Regions from separate parts of the Streptomyces sp. NPDC026377 genome, predicted to be linked through region 1. Evidence: predicted binding sites of a transcription regulator. Region 1 holds the regulator's gene; the other holds the start of a gene.
What was found. The regulator HspR, encoded in region 1, represses chaperone genes until heat shock. The targets are predictions, from matches to a motif close to TTGAGNNNNNNNNNCTCAA.
Positions count from the first base shown of each region.

Region 1 (8,078 bases):
CGCCGCCGCGCACGCCACGCTCAGCGCCCTCTACCCGACCCAGAAGGAGTACTTCAACGCCCAGCACCGGGCCGCCGCCCTCCCGGCCGGACCGGGCACCGGTTCCGGCCACGCCTTCGGGCTGCGGGTCGCCCGCGTGCTCCTGTCGCTGCGCGGGAACGACCCCGGCCTCGGCGACGACGGCTACGTCTACTCCACCGACCGCGGCCACCACCGCCCCGACCCGGTCGACCCCGGCCAGAGCGTGTACGCCGCGTACTACGGCGCCCGCTCCCACCTCTTCGCGGCCACCCGCCGCCACCACCTGGACGCCCCGCCGCGGCCGGGCAGCCCGCGGTACGAGGCGGCGCTTCGCCAGGTGCGCGCCAAGGGCATCGCGACCCGTCTGGCGGGCGCGCTCCCCGAGGACCTGCGGGCCGCCCGGCGCACCCCGCAGGAGACGGCCGTCGGCATGTTCTGGGCGTACGACGGGGTCATCGGCCTCGGCACGCCGCCGCGCCTGTACAACACGATCGTCCGCAAGGTCGCCGAGGCGCAGCGCAACGACACCGCCCAGAACGCCCGGCTCTTCGCGCTGCTCAACGCGGCCATGGCCGACGCGGGCATCCTGGTCTGGGCCGACAAGTACGTCTACGACCTGTGGCGCCCGGTCGTCGGCATCCGCGAGCACGACCCCTCCACGGGCCCGGCCGGCACCGGCCGCCCGGCGCTCGGCGCGGACGCCGACCCCGAGTGGCTGCCGCTGGGCGCGCCCAACACCAACAACCCCGGCGGCAGGGACAACCGCACGCCGAACTTCCCGTCCTACCCCTCGGGCCACGCCACCTTCGGCGCGGCGGCCTTCCAGTCGGTGCGGCAGTTCTACCGCCACGGCTCCTACGGGCCGGACAACCTGGCCGCCGGTCTGGAGTTCGTCTCCGACGAGCTGAACGGCACGACCACCGACACCCACGGGACCGCCCGCACCCGGGTGGTCCGCACCTTCCCCGGCGGGCTCTGGGACATGATCCGCGAGAACAGCCTCAGCCGGGTCTTCCTCGGTGTGCACTGGAACTACGACGGCTGGGTCCCGAACGCCTCCGGCGACATGGACCTGAGCCTCAACATCGGCGGGGTGCGGCTCGGCCTCGACATCGCCGACGACATCGCCGCCCACGGCCTGCGCGCCTCGCGCGCGGCCGGCCCCGCGGACTAGGGCCCGTACGCCATGCATCTGCTGCCCCGCGGCCGAAAGCCGCATGCCCGGAAGAAGGAGTCCCCCATGGGTACGAACGAGAGCTCCGAAGCGGTGACCGACGCCACCACCGGATCCGGCCACCCCGGCGACAACCCGCCCCGGCCCCCGGCCCGGAGCGGCGGCTTCGTCTATGTGATGAGCAACCAGGAGACCGGCAACTCCGTGACCGTCTTCGCCCGTGACGTCTACGGCAATCTGACCCGCAAGGGCACCTACCCGACCGGCGGCCTCGGCGTCGGCCGCAGCTACGACCTGGAGGACACCTCCGACCCGCTGGTCTCGCAGGGCTCGCTGATCGCCTCCGAGGACCAGCGGTTCCTGTTCGGCGTCGACTCCGGCAGTGACGAGGTCTCCTCGCTCGCCGTCGAGGGCGAGCGGCTGCGGCTGGTCAGCCGGGTTTCCACCGGCGGTGTCCGCCCGGTGAGCGTGGCCGTCCACGGCAACCTCCTGTTCGCCGTGAACGCCACCGACGGGTCCGTCTCCGGCTTCCGCGTCGGCGACGACGGCACGCTCACCCCGGTGGAGGGCTCCCGCAAGGCCCTGATCGGCGGGGCGGGGGCGGGCCCCTCGCAGATCCAGTTCACGCCGGACGGCACCCGGTTGATCGTCACCGAGCGGCAGACGAACATCATCGACGTCTTCCCCGTCGACGCCTACGGCCGCGTGGGCGAGCCGGTGCGCAACCAGTCCGCGGGGCTCGCCCCCTTCACCGCCACCTTCCACGGCGACGTCCTGATGGTCACCGAGATCATCGGCGCCCCCGGCTTCCTGGGCTCCATGTCCACGTACCACGTCAACCGCGACGGCACCCTCCAGGTGATCAGCGCGTCGGTGACCACCACCGAACTCACCACCTGCTGGACGGCGAACAGCGTCCTGGACCCGGGCGTGGTGTACGTGGCGAACGCCCAGAGCGGTTCGATCGGCGGTTTCCGCGTCAACGAGCGGGGCGAGATCACGCTCTTCCCGGCCGACGGCCACCTCGCCGTCACCAGGAACTCGCACGCGACCCAGGACATGGCCATCACCAACGACGGCCTGTACCTGTACGTGCTGACCGCCGGGATCGACGAGAAGATCGCCGACCCCCGGCTGCCCACCTACGTGGAGGGGACGCCGTACTGCGACAAGATGACGATCAGCGCGTACCGGATCGAGTCGAGCGCGGGGCTGACGACGCTGAAGGGCTTCGGCGTGGCCGACGACCCGCCGCGGGTGGTCAGCCCCGGGGTACTCGCGCCCAGCGCGGGCGGCCTGGCACCGGGGTCGGAGGGGATCGTCGCGTTCTGACCCCCGGGGGGCGCTGATCCGTCCGCGCGACCGGCGTTCGCCGGTGCGCGGGCCCCGGAGGAATGGGGTCCACGGCCGTCCCGCGAACGCCGGCCGTGGGCCCCGCGCACCGGCCGTGGGCCCCGCGCGCCCGCACCCCTACGCCGCCAGGACCGCCAGATCCAGCCGCCGCAGCCGGTCCTGGTCCGCCCGCAGGGTGATCCCGGTGATCCGGCCCCCGGCGAGGGTGAACCCGATGACCACCTTGAGCTCGCCCCCGGGCGCCCACACGGCTCCCACCGCGCCGTCCACCAGGGCGAGTTGGGCGGTGTGCGCCCGGCCGTTGAACGTCCCGGCCACCGCGTGCGCGCCCCGGACCTCGCCCATCGCCCCCACCTCCACGGTCGCCCGGTCGGCCCGGACCACCACGTCCGGGTCGAGCAGATCGAGCAGCGCGTCGAAGTCACCGGCGCGCGAGGCGGCGAAGAAGGCGTCGACGACCTCCCGCTGGCGGGCCAGGTCCGCGTCCGGCACCGGCGCCGACTCCTGCACCCGGCGCCGGGCCCGGCTGGCGAGCTGGCGGGTGGCGACCGTGGAGCGGCCCACCACCGGGGCGATCTCGTCGAAGGGCACCATGAACATGTCGTGCAGCACGAAGGCGATCCGCTCGGCGGGCGCCAGCGTGTTCAGGACGACCAGCATCGCCAGGCCCACCGAGTCCACGAGCAGCACCTCGTGCTCCGGGTCGCCCGGCTCCTCGTGCCCGCGCCCGTCCACCGGCACGGGCTCGTCGTACAGCAGCTCGCGCCGGGAGTCGCGCGAGCGCAGCATGTCCAGGCAGACGCGGCCCACCACGGTGGTGAGCCAGCCGCCGAGGTTCTTCACACAGCCCGCGTCGGTGCGGCTGAGGCGGAGCCATGCCTCCTGGACGGCGTCGTCCGCCTCGTTGAGGTTGCCCAGGATCCGGTAGGCGACGGCCCGCAGGTGGGTGCGGTTCGCCTCGAACCGCTCGGCCAGCCGTTCGCCCTCGTCCACGTTCACGGTCACGTTTGTTCCCCTGCCTCACCCGTAGAGGTGACACCGACTGTATCCGCTGACCCGCCGGGCGGGTACGGCGATCAGGCGCTCAACCCCGTTGGGAAACAGGCCATTTGAGGGAGGTCCCATGGCCGCGACACCCGCGACACCCGCCCCCGGTACCCCCCGGGTCCACGCGGCCCGCGCCCAGCGCCTGGAGGCGCTCGGCCGCTCCTGGGCCTTCGAGCTGGGCGGCGAGCTCTTCGAGCTGCCCGGCGAACTCCCCCGCGCCGCGGTGCGCGCCCTGCGCACCCTCGGCGGCGACGACCTCGGCGCCTCCCTCGAACTCCTCCTCGGCGAGGCCCAGTCGGCACGCCTGCGCCGCCACCGCCCCTCACCGCACGACATCGAGGCGGTCCTGATGTGCTGGGGCCGCGACACCGGGCTCGGCCTGGGGGAAGGCTGCGCCTCGGTGTGTACGTGGAGGACAACGCCGAGGCACTGGAAGCCGCGCTCCTGCGCCACTACGGCGTGGACCTCCTGGACTGGCACCGAGGCCGGCTCTCCTCCCGCCGTCTCGCTGTCCTGATCCGCCATCTACCGAAGGAGCCGTCATGGTGACCACCGGCCAGACCGAGGGAGTCGCGATCGAACTGGAACGGCTGCGGCGCGCGGTGGAGGTCGGGTTCGCCACCACCCGGGGCGACCTGGCGCTGCTGCTCCAGCGCGCCGACCAGACCGACAAGACCCTGGGAGAACACGACGACCGTCTGGACGCCCTGGAGCGCGGGCGCTGGCCGCTGCCCGCGATCGCCGCCCTGACCTCGTGCGCCGCCCTCGCGGTGAGCCTCTGGCAGGGCACGGGCCATTGAGGACGGCCCCGGCGGGCGGCCCTTGCGGAACCCAGGCGCCAGGCGCCACGCGCCACGCACAAGGCCCGCGGCCCCCTCTTGGGGACCGCGGGCCCTTGGCGTTCGTCGAAGCCGCCGACCGGCGTCCCGACGGCATCCTGCTGCCCTAGGGCGTGTCCTTCGGCCTCTTGGGCCGCCAGACCACCAGGGCGCCGGTTTGCTGCACGTCCTGGTACGGCACCAGATCGCGCCGGTACGACGCGTGGACCTGGGCCTCGCGCTGCCGCATAGCGGCAGCCGCCCCGTCCACCGCCGCCGAGAGCTCGGCGACGCGCTGCTGGAGCGCGGCCACCTGGTTCTCCAGCTCGATGATGCGCTTGATTCCGGCCAGGTTGATGCCCTCGTCCTGCGACAACTGCTGCACCGTACGGAGCAGTTCGATGTCACGGGCCGAGTAGCGCCGGCCGCGCCCGGCCGTGCGGTCGGGCGAGACCAGGCCGAGACGGTCGTACTGACGCAGGGTCTGCGGATGCAGACCGGAGAGCTGAGCGGCGACCGAGATGACGTACACCGGCGATTCATCGGTCAGTTCGAACGGATTGCGTCGTCGGCCGTCCATCTCATGCTCCCTTCGCGGCCTGGAACAGTTCGGCCCGCGGATCCTCGTCCACGGTCGCCTCGCGGAACGCCTCCAGGGCCTCGCGCGCCTTGTCGCCGAGGTCCTTGGGCACCATGACCTCCACGGTGACCAGCAGGTCCCCGCGCGAGCCGTCCTTGCGGACCGCGCCCTTGCCCCGGGCGCGCATCGTACGGCCGTTGGGCGTGCCCGCGGGGAGCTTCAGGGTGACCGGCGGCCCGCCGAGGGTGGGCACCTTCACTTCACCGCCGAGCGCCGCCTCCGCGAAGGAGACCGGCACGGTGACGGTGAGGTTGTCGTCCTTGCGGCCGAAGACCGGGTGGCTGTCCACGTGGACGACCACATAGAGGTCGCCCGCCGGGCCGCCGCGCTCGCCCGCCGCGCCCTTGCCGCGCAGCCGGATCCGCTGGCCGTCGAAGACGCCCGCCGGAATCCTGACCTGCATGGTCCGCGAGGACTTGGCACGGCCGCTGCCCTTGCAGACCTCGCACGGGTTCTCCGCGATCAGACCCCGGCCCTTGCAGTCCACACACGGGTCGGTCAGCGAGAACCCGCCGCCGGTGCCGCGCGAGACCTGGCCGGTGCCGACGCAGGTCGGGCACACCCGGGGCGTGCCGTTCTTGTCGCCGGTGCCCGAACAGGCCTTGCACGGGGCCTGGCTGGAGAGCCGGATCGGGACCGTGGCCCCGTCGACCGCCTCGGTGAAGCTGAGCGTCACCTCGGACTCCAGGTCCTGGCCCCGGCGCGGCTGGGTCCGGGTGCCCGGGCCCGCGCCGCCCCGGTTGAACAGGCCGCCGAAGACGTCGCCGAGCCCGCCCCCGAAGCCGCCGGCCGCCCCGCCGCCCTGGGCGCCCCCGAAGAGGTCGCCCAGGTCGAAGTTGAAGTTGCCGCCGCCGGCGCCCGGACCGGCCCGGAAGCCGCCGTTGCCGAAGAGGGCGCGCGCCTCGTCGTACTCCTTGCGCTTCTTGGGGTCACCGAGGATGTCGTTCGCCTCGGAGACCTCCTTGAAGCGCTCCTCCGCCTTGGCGTCGCCCTTGTTGGCGTCCGGGTGGAACTCGCGGGCGAGTTTGCGGTACGCCTTCTTGATCTCGGCCTCGGTGGCGTCCTTGGGGACGCCGAGGACCTTGTAGTAGTCCTTCTCGACGAAGTCCTTCGTGCTCATCGACGTCCCTCCTCCCGGACGACCACTTCACCCATGACCGTCGCGTCAGCCCTCGTCCGGGCCACCGCTCTCCTCTTCGGCCTTGCCGTCTGTGCCTTCCTTGCCGTCCTTGCCCTCCTTCACCGCGCCCGGCTGGGGCTCGGCGACGGCGACCCGCGCGGGGCGGATCGTACGCTCGCCGATCCGGTACCCGGGCTGGAGGATCGCGACGCAGGTCGTCTCGGTGACGTCCGGGGCGTAGCTGTGCATCAGGGCCTCGTGGACCGTCGGGTCGAAGGGCTCGCCCTCCTTGCCGAACTGCTGGAGGCCCATCTTCGCGGCGACCGTCTCCAGCGACTCGGCCACCGACTTGAAGCCGCCGGTCAGCTCGCCGTGCTCACGGGCCCGGCCGATGTCGTCGAGTACGGGCAGCAGCTCGGTCAGGAGGCCGGCGACGGCGATCTCCTTGACCGTGACGCGGTCCCGCTCCACGCGGCGGCGGTAGTTCTGGTACTCGGCCTGGAGGCGCTGGAGGTCCGTCGTGCGCTCGGCGAGCGCCGTCTGGGCCTGGTCCAGCTGGGCCTGCAGGGCGATCTCCTTGGCTGCGTCCCCGGCCGGGGCCGCCTTCTCCTCCTTCGAGGAGTCGGCGGCCTTCGGCTCGGCGTCTTCCTGTGCGCCGGAGGGGACGTCGGGCTTCTCCTCGAAGCCCGGGGTCTCCTCAGACATCAGGCCGCGCCACCCTTCGCGTCGCCCGGCTTCTCGTCGTCGACGATCTCGGCGTCGACGACGTCGTCCTCGGCCTTGGGAGCCTCGGCGCCCTCGGCACCGGCGGCGCCCTGGGCGGCCTGCGCGTCCGCGTACATCGCCTGGCCGAGCTTCTGGGAGACGGCCGCGAGCTTCTCGGTCGCGGTGCGGATCTCGGCGGTGTCCTCGCCCTTGAGCTTCTCCTTCAGCTCGCCGACGGCGGCCTCGACCTCGGTCTTGACCTCACCCGGGACCTTGTCCTCGTTGTCCTTGAGGAACTTCTCCGTCTGGTAGACGAGCTGCTCGCCCTGGTTGCGGGACTCGGCGGCCTCGCGGCGGCGGTGGTCCTCCTCCGCGTACTGCTCGGCCTCCTCGCGCATGCGGTTGACCTCGTCCTTCGGCAGCGAGGAGCCGCCGGTGACGGTCATCTTCTGCTCCTTGCCCGTGCCCAGGTCCTTCGCGGTCACGTGCATGATGCCGTTGGCGTCGATGTCGAAGGCGACCTCGATCTGCGGGACCCCGCGCGGGGCCGGCGGCAGACCGGTCAGCTCGAACATGCCGAGCTTCTTGTTGTACGCCGCGATCTCGCGCTCGCCCTGGTAGACCTGGATCTGGACGGACGGCTGGTTGTCCTCGGCCGTCGTGAAGATCTCGGAGCGCTTCGTCGGAATCGTGGTGTTCCGCTCGATGAGCTTGGTCATGATGCCGCCCTTGGTCTCGATGCCGAGGGACAGCGGGGTCACGTCGAGGAGCAGGACGTCCTTGACCTCACCCTTGAGGACACCGGCCTGGAGCGCGGCGCCGATGGCGACGACCTCGTCCGGGTTGACGCCCTTGTTGGCGTCCTTGCCGCCGGTCAGCTCGCGGACGAGCTCGGCGACGGCGGGCATACGGGTGGAGCCGCCGACCAGGACCACGTGGTCGATCTCGGACAGCTGGATGCCGGCGTCCTTGATGACGTTGTGGAACGGGTGCTTGCAGCGCTCCAGGAGGTCCGCGGTCAGCTGCTGGAACTGGGCGCGCGTCAGCTTCTCGTCCAGGTGCAGCGGGCCCTCGGCCGAGGCCGTGATGTACGGCAGGTTGATCGAGGTCTCGGTGGACGAGGACAGCTCGATCTTCGCCTTCTCGGCGGCCTCGCGCAGGCGCTGGAGCGCCATCTTGTCCTTGGAGAGGTCCACGCCG
Region 1 is NZ_JBVHPV010000001.1:572,677-580,754, forward strand. It holds gene ACZ4MU_RS02445 (vanadium-dependent haloperoxidase) at 1-1,195, shown strand, start outside; gene ACZ4MU_RS02450 (lactonase family protein) at 1,262-2,527, shown strand; gene ACZ4MU_RS02455 (sigma factor) at 2,666-3,541, opposite strand; gene ACZ4MU_RS02460 (hypothetical protein) at 3,672-4,112, shown strand; gene ACZ4MU_RS02465 (hypothetical protein) at 4,138-4,395, shown strand; gene ACZ4MU_RS02470 (heat shock protein transcriptional repressor HspR) at 4,541-4,993, opposite strand; gene dnaJ (molecular chaperone DnaJ) at 4,995-6,173, opposite strand; gene grpE (nucleotide exchange factor GrpE) at 6,219-6,878, opposite strand; gene dnaK (molecular chaperone DnaK) at 6,878-8,078, opposite strand, start outside.

Region 2 (8,078 bases), on a different contig from region 1:
GTCATAGACGCGGACGGGAGCGTTCGCAGAGGGTGAGCGTTGTACAAGCGTAGGCGGCAAGGCCGGACGATCACCGGCGTGGCTTGTGGTTCCGGGTGCGAGCGGGACACCCGGTGGAAGGGGCCTCACCGGTGCACCCCGAGAGAACGCGCGAACAGACGGACCTGCTCGACGGCATCCCGCGGCAGCGGCCCACGGACGTGGAGAAGACGGCCGGCGCGGCACCGGAGGGCGGCGACGCCCCACGGACCCCGGTGGCGGCCGCCGAGGACCGCGGGGCGCCCGCCGGCCCCGGGGCGCGCGCCTGGCCGCGCCGGGCGGCCCGTCTCGTACCGACCCCGGCCGGTACGCCCTTCACCTTCGTGTACACCGCGCTGCTGCTCCTGACCTCGCTCTACATGGAGTTCGGCGACCCGGACACGGTCCGTACGCTGCTGGAGAGCTCCAGCACCGATGTGCAGCACCTCACGCGTACCCCGGTGCTCGTGCTGGTGGCCAGCGCGCTGTGGATCGCGGGTGGCATCTCCTCGCCGTGGGCCGTCGGCTTCGTCTTCATCCTCACCGCCCTGGAGCGGCGCGTCGGCGGGCTGCGCACGGCCGGGGTGTTCCTGCTCGGCCATGTGGTGGCGACGCTGGTCACCGAGGTGCCGGTGGGCGTCTCTGTCGCGGCGGGACAACTGCCGGACTCCTCGTTGCACCGCCTGGACTACGGCATCAGCTTCGGGCTGATGGCGAGCGTGGGCGCGCTCGCCGGGCTGCTGCCCCCGCTGCTGAGGTGGCCGGTGCTCGGGGTGATGGCCGTGCTCCTGACCCAGGACCTGCTGGACATGGCCGACCCGCTGGCCAGCTGGGGCCATCCGACCGCGCTGCTCGTCGGCGTCGCCTGCTGGCCGGTGCTGCGCCGGGCCGCCCGGACCGGCGGCGGGCCCTCAGCGGTAGCCGACGGGAAGCTGGGCCCGCACGGCCCGTAGCGCCGGGGTCTGGTGCACGTCGTCGGTGAGGACGACGTGTCCCTCGTACGTGAACTGGTACATCAGCGCGTCGGCGATGGGGCGCCCGGTCGGGCGCGGCGGCAGATGCGCGAAGTCCGCGTCCGCGAGGGCCGTGCGCAGCTTGGCCAGGGCCTCCGGCGCCAGGGTGCCCGAAGTCTTCTGGCCGTCCCGGCGCGTGGAGGTGTACGAGCCGTCCTCCTTGACCACCAGCTCGTTGTGCACCCCCGCGAACCCGCCGCTCACCACGAGGCGGAGCAACTGTCCCTGGCGGGCGGGCGGCGTGGCCGTGCCCGCCGGGGAGGTGCCCGTCGGGGAGGTGCCCGGCGTCGGCGCGGTCGTCGGCGGCTGGGCGCTCAGGGTCGTGCTCGGCGCCGGGCTGGGCGACTTGGAGGCGCCGTCCGCCGTCGAGTCGGCGGAGTCGCAGGCCGTCGCCGCGAGCAGGGTGGCGAGCAGCAGCGCTGCGGTGGTGGTGGTCCTGCCCATGAGGCTCATGCAGCCGAGGATGCCGGATCGGTGGGAGCGAAGTACAGGCCGGCCATGGGCGAGCGCGTCGTCCAGCCGAGCGATCCGTACAGGTCCCGGCCCTCGGGGGTGCCGACCAGGACGCCGGTGGTGGCCCCCGCCGCGTACGCGCCGCTCTGGAGTGTGCGCATGACGACGCTGCCCAGGCCCCGGCGCCGGTGGGCGGGTGCCGTCTCGATCTGGTCGGCGACGGCGGTCGCGCCGGTGGGGGCGATCTGGCCGCGGGCGGCGAAGTGGCCGTCCTCGGTGCGTACCAGGACGCGCAGGACGCCGCCGGTGGTCCAGCGGGTGAGCGTGTAGCCGGCCGGGACCGGCGCCTCGCCGGGGGCCAGGGGCACCGTCATCAGGAAGCCGGGCCGGTCGTACTCCCAGCCGGGGCCGAGCCACGGCCGGACCGTGTCGTCGTCCGCGAAGAGCTTCAGCCAGGTGCCGGGCGCGGCCGCCGTGTCCGCCAGCTTGCGCACCGAGGCCTCGTCGGGCTCGGGCAGGACGTACCGGCAGACCTGCGTGACCTGGCCGACGTCGATGCTCCAGCCCCAGGGCCCGGCGACCGGCGCCGCCGCGCCGCGTGAGACGGCCCACCCCTTGGTCCAGGCCTCGACGAGTTCCGGTACCGACTCCATGACCGCCCCCTTGCGAACGTACGAGGTGGTAATAGTCCTTTCTGTTATGTGACTCTTACAAGAGATGATCGCTCAGAGCGAACAGGCCGGGGGGAACATTCCCGGGCTCACCTGCATTGAGTCGGCATAGCTCAACTTGACTGCCGAAGGGGAGATCATGGCTCACTCGTCCGCACCGCTCACCCTGCCTGTGCTGCCGCTCGACGACGAGGTCGTGCTGCCCGGGATGGTCGTGCCGCTGGACCTGTCCGACACCGAGGTGCGCGCCGCCGTGGAAGCCGCCCAGGCGGCGGTCCGGGCCGACGCCCCCTCGGCGGGCAAGCCCCGGGTGCTGCTCGTCCCGCGTATCGACGGGGCCTACGCCGCGACCGGCGTGCTCGGCACCGTGGAGCAGGTCGGCCGGCTCTCCGACGGCGACCCCGGGGCGCTCATCCGCGGCGTGGCCCGGGTCCGCATCGGCGCCGGGACCACCGGCCCGGGCGGCGCCCTGTGGGTCGAGGGCGCCCAGGTCGAGGAGACCGTCCCCGACCCCCTGCCCGGCCAGGTCAACGAACTGGTCAAGGAGTACAAGGCGCTCGCCACCGAGTGGCTGAAGAAGCGCGGTGCCTGGCAGGTCGTCGACCGCGTCCAGCAGATCGAGGGCGTCTCGGCCCTCGCCGACAACTCCGGCTACTCGCCGTTCCTCACCACCGCCCAGAAGGTCGAGCTCCTGGAGACCGCCGACCCGGTCGCCCGGCTCAGGCTCGCCACCGAGCACCTGCGCGAGCACCTCGCCGAGCAGGACGTGGCCGAGGCCATCGCCAAGGACGTCCAGGAGGGCGTCGACAAGCAGCAGCGCGAGTTCCTGCTGCGCCGCCAGCTCGACGCCGTCCGCAAGGAGCTGCGCGAGCTCAACGGCGAGTCCGAGGGCGAGGAGTCCGACGACTACCGGGCCCGGGTGGAGGCCGCCGACCTGCCCGGGAAGGTCCGCGAGGCGGCCCTCAAGGAGGTCGAGAAGCTGGAGCGCTCCAGCGACCAGTCCCCCGAGGGCTCCTGGATCCGCACCTGGCTGGACACCGTCCTGGAACTGCCCTGGCAGGAGCGGACGGAGGACGTCTACGACATCAGCGGCGCCCGCGCGGTCCTGGACGCCGAGCACGCGGGCCTGGAGGACGTGAAGGAGCGCATCACCGAGTACCTGGCGGTCCGCAAGCGCCGTGCCGACCGGGGCCTGGGCGTGGTCGGCGGCCGGCGCGGGGGCGCGGTCCTCGCGCTCGTGGGCCCGCCCGGTGTCGGAAAGACGAGTGTCGCGGAGAGCGTGGCCCACGCCATGGGCCGCAAGTTCGTCCGCGTCGCCCTCGGCGGCGTCCGCGACGAGGCCGAGATCCGCGGCCACCGGCGTACGTACGTGGGCGCCCTGCCCGGCCGGATCGTGCGGGCGGTCAAGGAGGCCGGGTCGATGAACCCGGTGGTGCTGCTCGACGAGGTCGACAAGCTCGGCTCCGACTTCCGCGGCGACCCGGCCGCGGCCCTGCTGGAAGTCCTCGACCCGGCGCAGAACCACACCTTCCGCGACCACTACCTGGAGGTCGAGCTCGACCTGAGCGACGTCGTCTTCCTGGCCACGGCCAACGTCCTGGAGGCCATCCCGGAGGCGCTGCTCGACCGGATGGAGCTCGTCCGCCTCGACGGCTACACCGAGGACGAGAAGGTCGTCATCGCCCGCGACCACCTGCTCCCGCGCCAGTTGGAGCGGGCCGGGCTCGACGGCGGCGAGGTCGTCCTGGAGGAGAGCGCGCTGCGCAAGCTCGCCGGGGAGTACACCCGCGAGGCGGGCGTGCGGAACCTGGAGCGCTCGCTCGCCCGGCTGCTGCGCAAGGTCGCCGCCCAGCACGAGACCGGCGAGCGCGACCTGCCCTTCACGGTCACGCCCGAGGACCTGCGCGCGCTGATCGGCCGCCCGCACCACGTCCCGGAGTCCGCCCAGGACCCGTCGGAGCGGCGCACCTCGGTGCCCGGGGTGGCCACCGGCCTCGCCGTCACCGGCGCGGGCGGCGACGTCCTGTTCGTCGAGGCGTCGCTGGCCGACCCCGAGACGGGGGCGGCGGGCCTGACCCTCACCGGCCAGCTGGGCGACGTGATGAAGGAGTCGGCGCAGATCGCGCTGAGCTTCCTGCGCTCGCACGGCGCCGAGCTGGAGCTGCCGGTGGCCGACCTCAAGGACCGGGGTGTGCACGTCCACTTCCCTGCGGGCGCGGTCCCCAAGGACGGCCCGAGCGCGGGCATCACCCTGGTCACCGCCCTTTCCTCGCTGCTCAGCGGACGGCTGGTGCGCACCGACGTGGCGATGACCGGTGAGGTCTCGCTCACCGGCCGGGTGCTGCCGATCGGCGGCCTGAAGCAGAAGCTGCTCGCCGCGCACCGCGCGGGAATCACCACGGTGGTGATCCCCAAGCGCAACGAGCCGGATCTGGACGACGTCCCGGCGGAGGTCCTGGAGAAGCTGGAGGTCCACCCGGTCAGCGACGTCCGCCAGGTCCTTCGGATCGCGCTGTCCCCGGCGCGGGTGCCGGTGCCGGTCGCGGTGTGAGCGGGGGGGTGTGAGAAGGCCGCGCGGGCGCTACGCCCGCGCGGCCTTCTCGTACAGCCGCCGGGCGTTCGCGTCGAAGAGCACGGCCGTGGAGGCCACATCGGTGTCGCCGCCGCTCAGCACGCCGATGAGACGGCCCAGGTGGTCCGGCCCCCGGTGGTCCGCCAGCCACGGACTGCCGCTGGTGCCCGTCCAGAACCCGGCGCAGTCGATCCGTACGTCGCTCGGCAGTTCGGGGTCCGGGCGGGTGTCGGTGGTGCAGGCGATGGGCCGGTTCTCCGGGTTGTGGTCCTCGTCCGGATAACCGAAGACGGTGACCCGGCGCCGAGGCCCCGAGCCCCAGTCGGGCTGGGCGGCCCCCACCACGCTCTGGACGCTGCGGCCCCGGGCGTCCGGCTCCACGGTCAGGAAGGCGTAGTCGAAGGAGTCGTCGCCGTGGTCGGACCAGCGCTCGTCGGTCCGCACGGCCCTGACCTTCCAGGTCCCGTACGGGAAGGAGTTCTCGGCCGCGCCGGAGAAGCCGGGCGCGAACTCCATCGAGCCCGCCGAGCCGGCGTCCGCGCAGTGCGCGGCGGTGGCGACGACGTTGCCCCTGGGGCTGGCGACGACGCTGGCGGTGCACCAGTGCTTGTCGCCGTCGACCAGGACGCCCACGGACGGCAGTCCGGCGGTGGCGGCGGCGGAGGACTGCGGGGCGGGCGCGGGCGGCACCTCGTCGGGCCGGTCCTGCTGGGGCGCCGAAGCGGCCGGCCCGCCGCACCCCGTGACCAGGGCGAGGACCCCGGCAGCCGACACCCGCCCGACCGTTCGCAGCACGCGCATGGTGACCATCTTGTCGTATGACGGGACGCGGCAGGGGCAGGCCCCCGGCGCGCGTCGAGCGCACCGGGGGCCACGGGCCAGTCCCGCGCTAGCCGTTGGCCAGGGCCTGGAGCCGGTCGTACGCCCCGTTGAACCGGGAGTGGTCGCCCACCGTCGGGCCCGACGAGGTGTACTGCCACATCGTGTAGTAGCCCCAGCCGGCCGGCAGGGCGCCCGGGTCGGTGTTGTAGCGGGCGATCCACAGCGGGTTGGTGGAGCCGAAGGCGCCGGAGTTGCCGGTGCACTGGGTCCACCAGCTGGTGGCGGTGTAGATGACCGCGTCACGGCCGGTGCGGGCTCGGTACCGGTCGACGAAGTCGCGGATCCAGCTGACCATCCCGGCGGCGGACTTGCCGTAGCAGGCGGCGCCGTAGGGGTTCCACTCGATGTCGAGCGCGCCGGGCAGCGTCCGGCCGTCGCGCGACCAGCCGCCGCCGTGGTCCACGAAGTAGTCGGCCTGGGCGGCGCCGCTCGTGGTGTCGGGCGTGGCGAAGTGGTACGCGCCCCGGATCATGCCGACGTTGTACGAGCCGTTGTACTGCTGGGCGAAGTACGGGTTGGTGTAGTACGTGCCCTCGGTGGCCTTGACGTAGGCCCACTTCACCCCGCTGTTCCACAGGGTGCTCCAGGCCACGTTCCCGTTGTGGCTGCTGGTGTCGACGCCCTCCGTCTGGACGGTCCGGGTGTCGCGCGGGAGGCCGCCGGTGCCGTCGTGGGCGGCGACGCCCATGCCCATGGTGGCGGAGCCGCGGGCGGGGGTCCGGGCCGCGTTCGAGGTGCCGGGCGCGGTCAGGAGGAGGGCGAGGGAGAGGAGGAGGATTCCGGCCGCGGCGAGGGGGCCGCGACGGGCCGTTCCGGGTCTGTGCACGGGCATTGCGTGCCTCCGAAAGGCGAGGGTGGGGGGACGTGCGGGGGGATCGACATGTCGTTGTGGACATGTCATACGGAAAAAGCTACGCACGTAGACCGTGACGCGAAAGAGCTTGCCGGACTGTCATTGGCCCAGGCCTGTGGCGGGGTGGCCGGGGCGGGTGCGAGCTGGGCCGACCGCCCGCGGCCGCAACCAACTTTCAGCCGTGGGCGGTTGACCGCCGGGCGGTGCCGCCCGGCCGCGCGCCCGGCCGTGCCGCCCGGCTCCCGGCGGATGGCCCGGGTCGCGTTCACGCCAAAGCGCCCCTGCCGGCCCCGAGGCCCCATTGAGGAGTCCGGGCCCCACGGGCTTGCATGACCATGACCAGTCGGCGCCCACCGGCGCCACCGGCCTCCCGCGCGGCCGACGCCGTCCGCGGGGGGCACCCCGCAACGGCCCGTGGAGGAACGACCTTGCACAAGCCCAGAGCAGGCAGAGCCGGAGCAGGCACCGACCGGGGGAACAGGACGGCCGGCTCACCGGCCCGGGGCGCGGGGGCCGCCGCCCTCCTCGGCGCCGCCGCCCTCCTCGCCACCGCCGTACCGGCGGCCCATGCCGCCCCCGCGCCGCGGGCGCAGGCCGCCGACGTGGTGCCCGGCACCGGCACCGCGACGCCCGCTCTCGTGGACGGGCTCCACGAGAGCGCCGACGCGAAGGCGGCGCCCGCCGACGCGGCCCGCGGCCACCTCGCCGCCGAGGAGAGCCGCTACCGGATAGCCGACCCCGGCCGCGACCTCACCCCCGTCCAGACCCTGCGCCAGGGCGCGGACGAGACCGTACGGCTCCAGCAGAAGCACCACGGTGTGGAGGTGCTCGGCGGCCAGTACGTGGTGCGGATGGAGAAGAAGGACGGCAGACGCGTCGTCACCGGCACCTCCGGCAAGTACTTCACCGGGCTGACCGCCGCCACGACGGCGACGGTCACCGAGGACCTCGCGGTGCGCCGGGCCGTCTCCTCGGTCGCCGCCCGCCTCGGCGGCGCCACCCTCGGCAAGAAGGACGTCCGGTCCTCCGAGGGCGCGAAGACCGCCGCGGCGGCCGCGCTCACCGGACGGGCCCAGGGCCTGGTCGTCGTCCCCAGGGGCGCCGGCGTCCTCACCTACCGCGTCACCGTGCGCGGCACCGACCCCGCCACCGGAGGGCCGGTCCTGAAGGACGTGTACGTCGACGCCCGCGCGGGCTTCCCGGTGCTCCAGTACAGCCTGATCAGGACCCTCACCGCGGACCGGCCCTCGGCCAAGCCCCCGGCGGCGGGGGCGAACGCCGTACCGCGGGCGTCCACCGGCAAGCCCGGCCCCGGCGGCAGCGGCAGCGGCGTCCGCTCCAACGGCGACCACGTCCCGCTGGAGGTGGCCTACGACGGGGCGGCCCGGCAGTACAGCCTCGTCGACCGCGCGCGCATGGCGGCCACCAGCAAGAACACCCTGCACACCTGGGACGCCCGCGCGGTCGACGTCGACGACGCCTCGGGCCGCTGGCCGGACGGGCTCAAGGACTTCACCAACCCGTCCCCCCACTACAGCGGCGACGCGACCGAGTCGGGCGCGGTCGACGCCCACTGGGCGGCCGGGCAGGTCTACGACTACTACAAGAAGGTGCAC
Region 2 is NZ_JBVHPV010000002.1:240,901-248,978, reverse strand. It holds gene ACZ4MU_RS05215 (rhomboid-like protein) at 132-971, shown strand; gene ACZ4MU_RS05210 (hypothetical protein) at 930-1,484, opposite strand; gene ACZ4MU_RS05205 (GNAT family N-acetyltransferase) at 1,481-2,137, opposite strand; gene lon (endopeptidase La) at 2,295-4,706, shown strand; gene ACZ4MU_RS05195 (trypsin-like serine peptidase) at 4,737-5,528, opposite strand; gene ACZ4MU_RS05190 (lysozyme) at 5,617-6,441, opposite strand; gene ACZ4MU_RS05185 (M4 family metallopeptidase) at 6,891-8,078, shown strand, end outside.
Region 2: the regulator HspR is predicted to act here: its motif matches at 2,254-2,272, upstream of lon (endopeptidase La).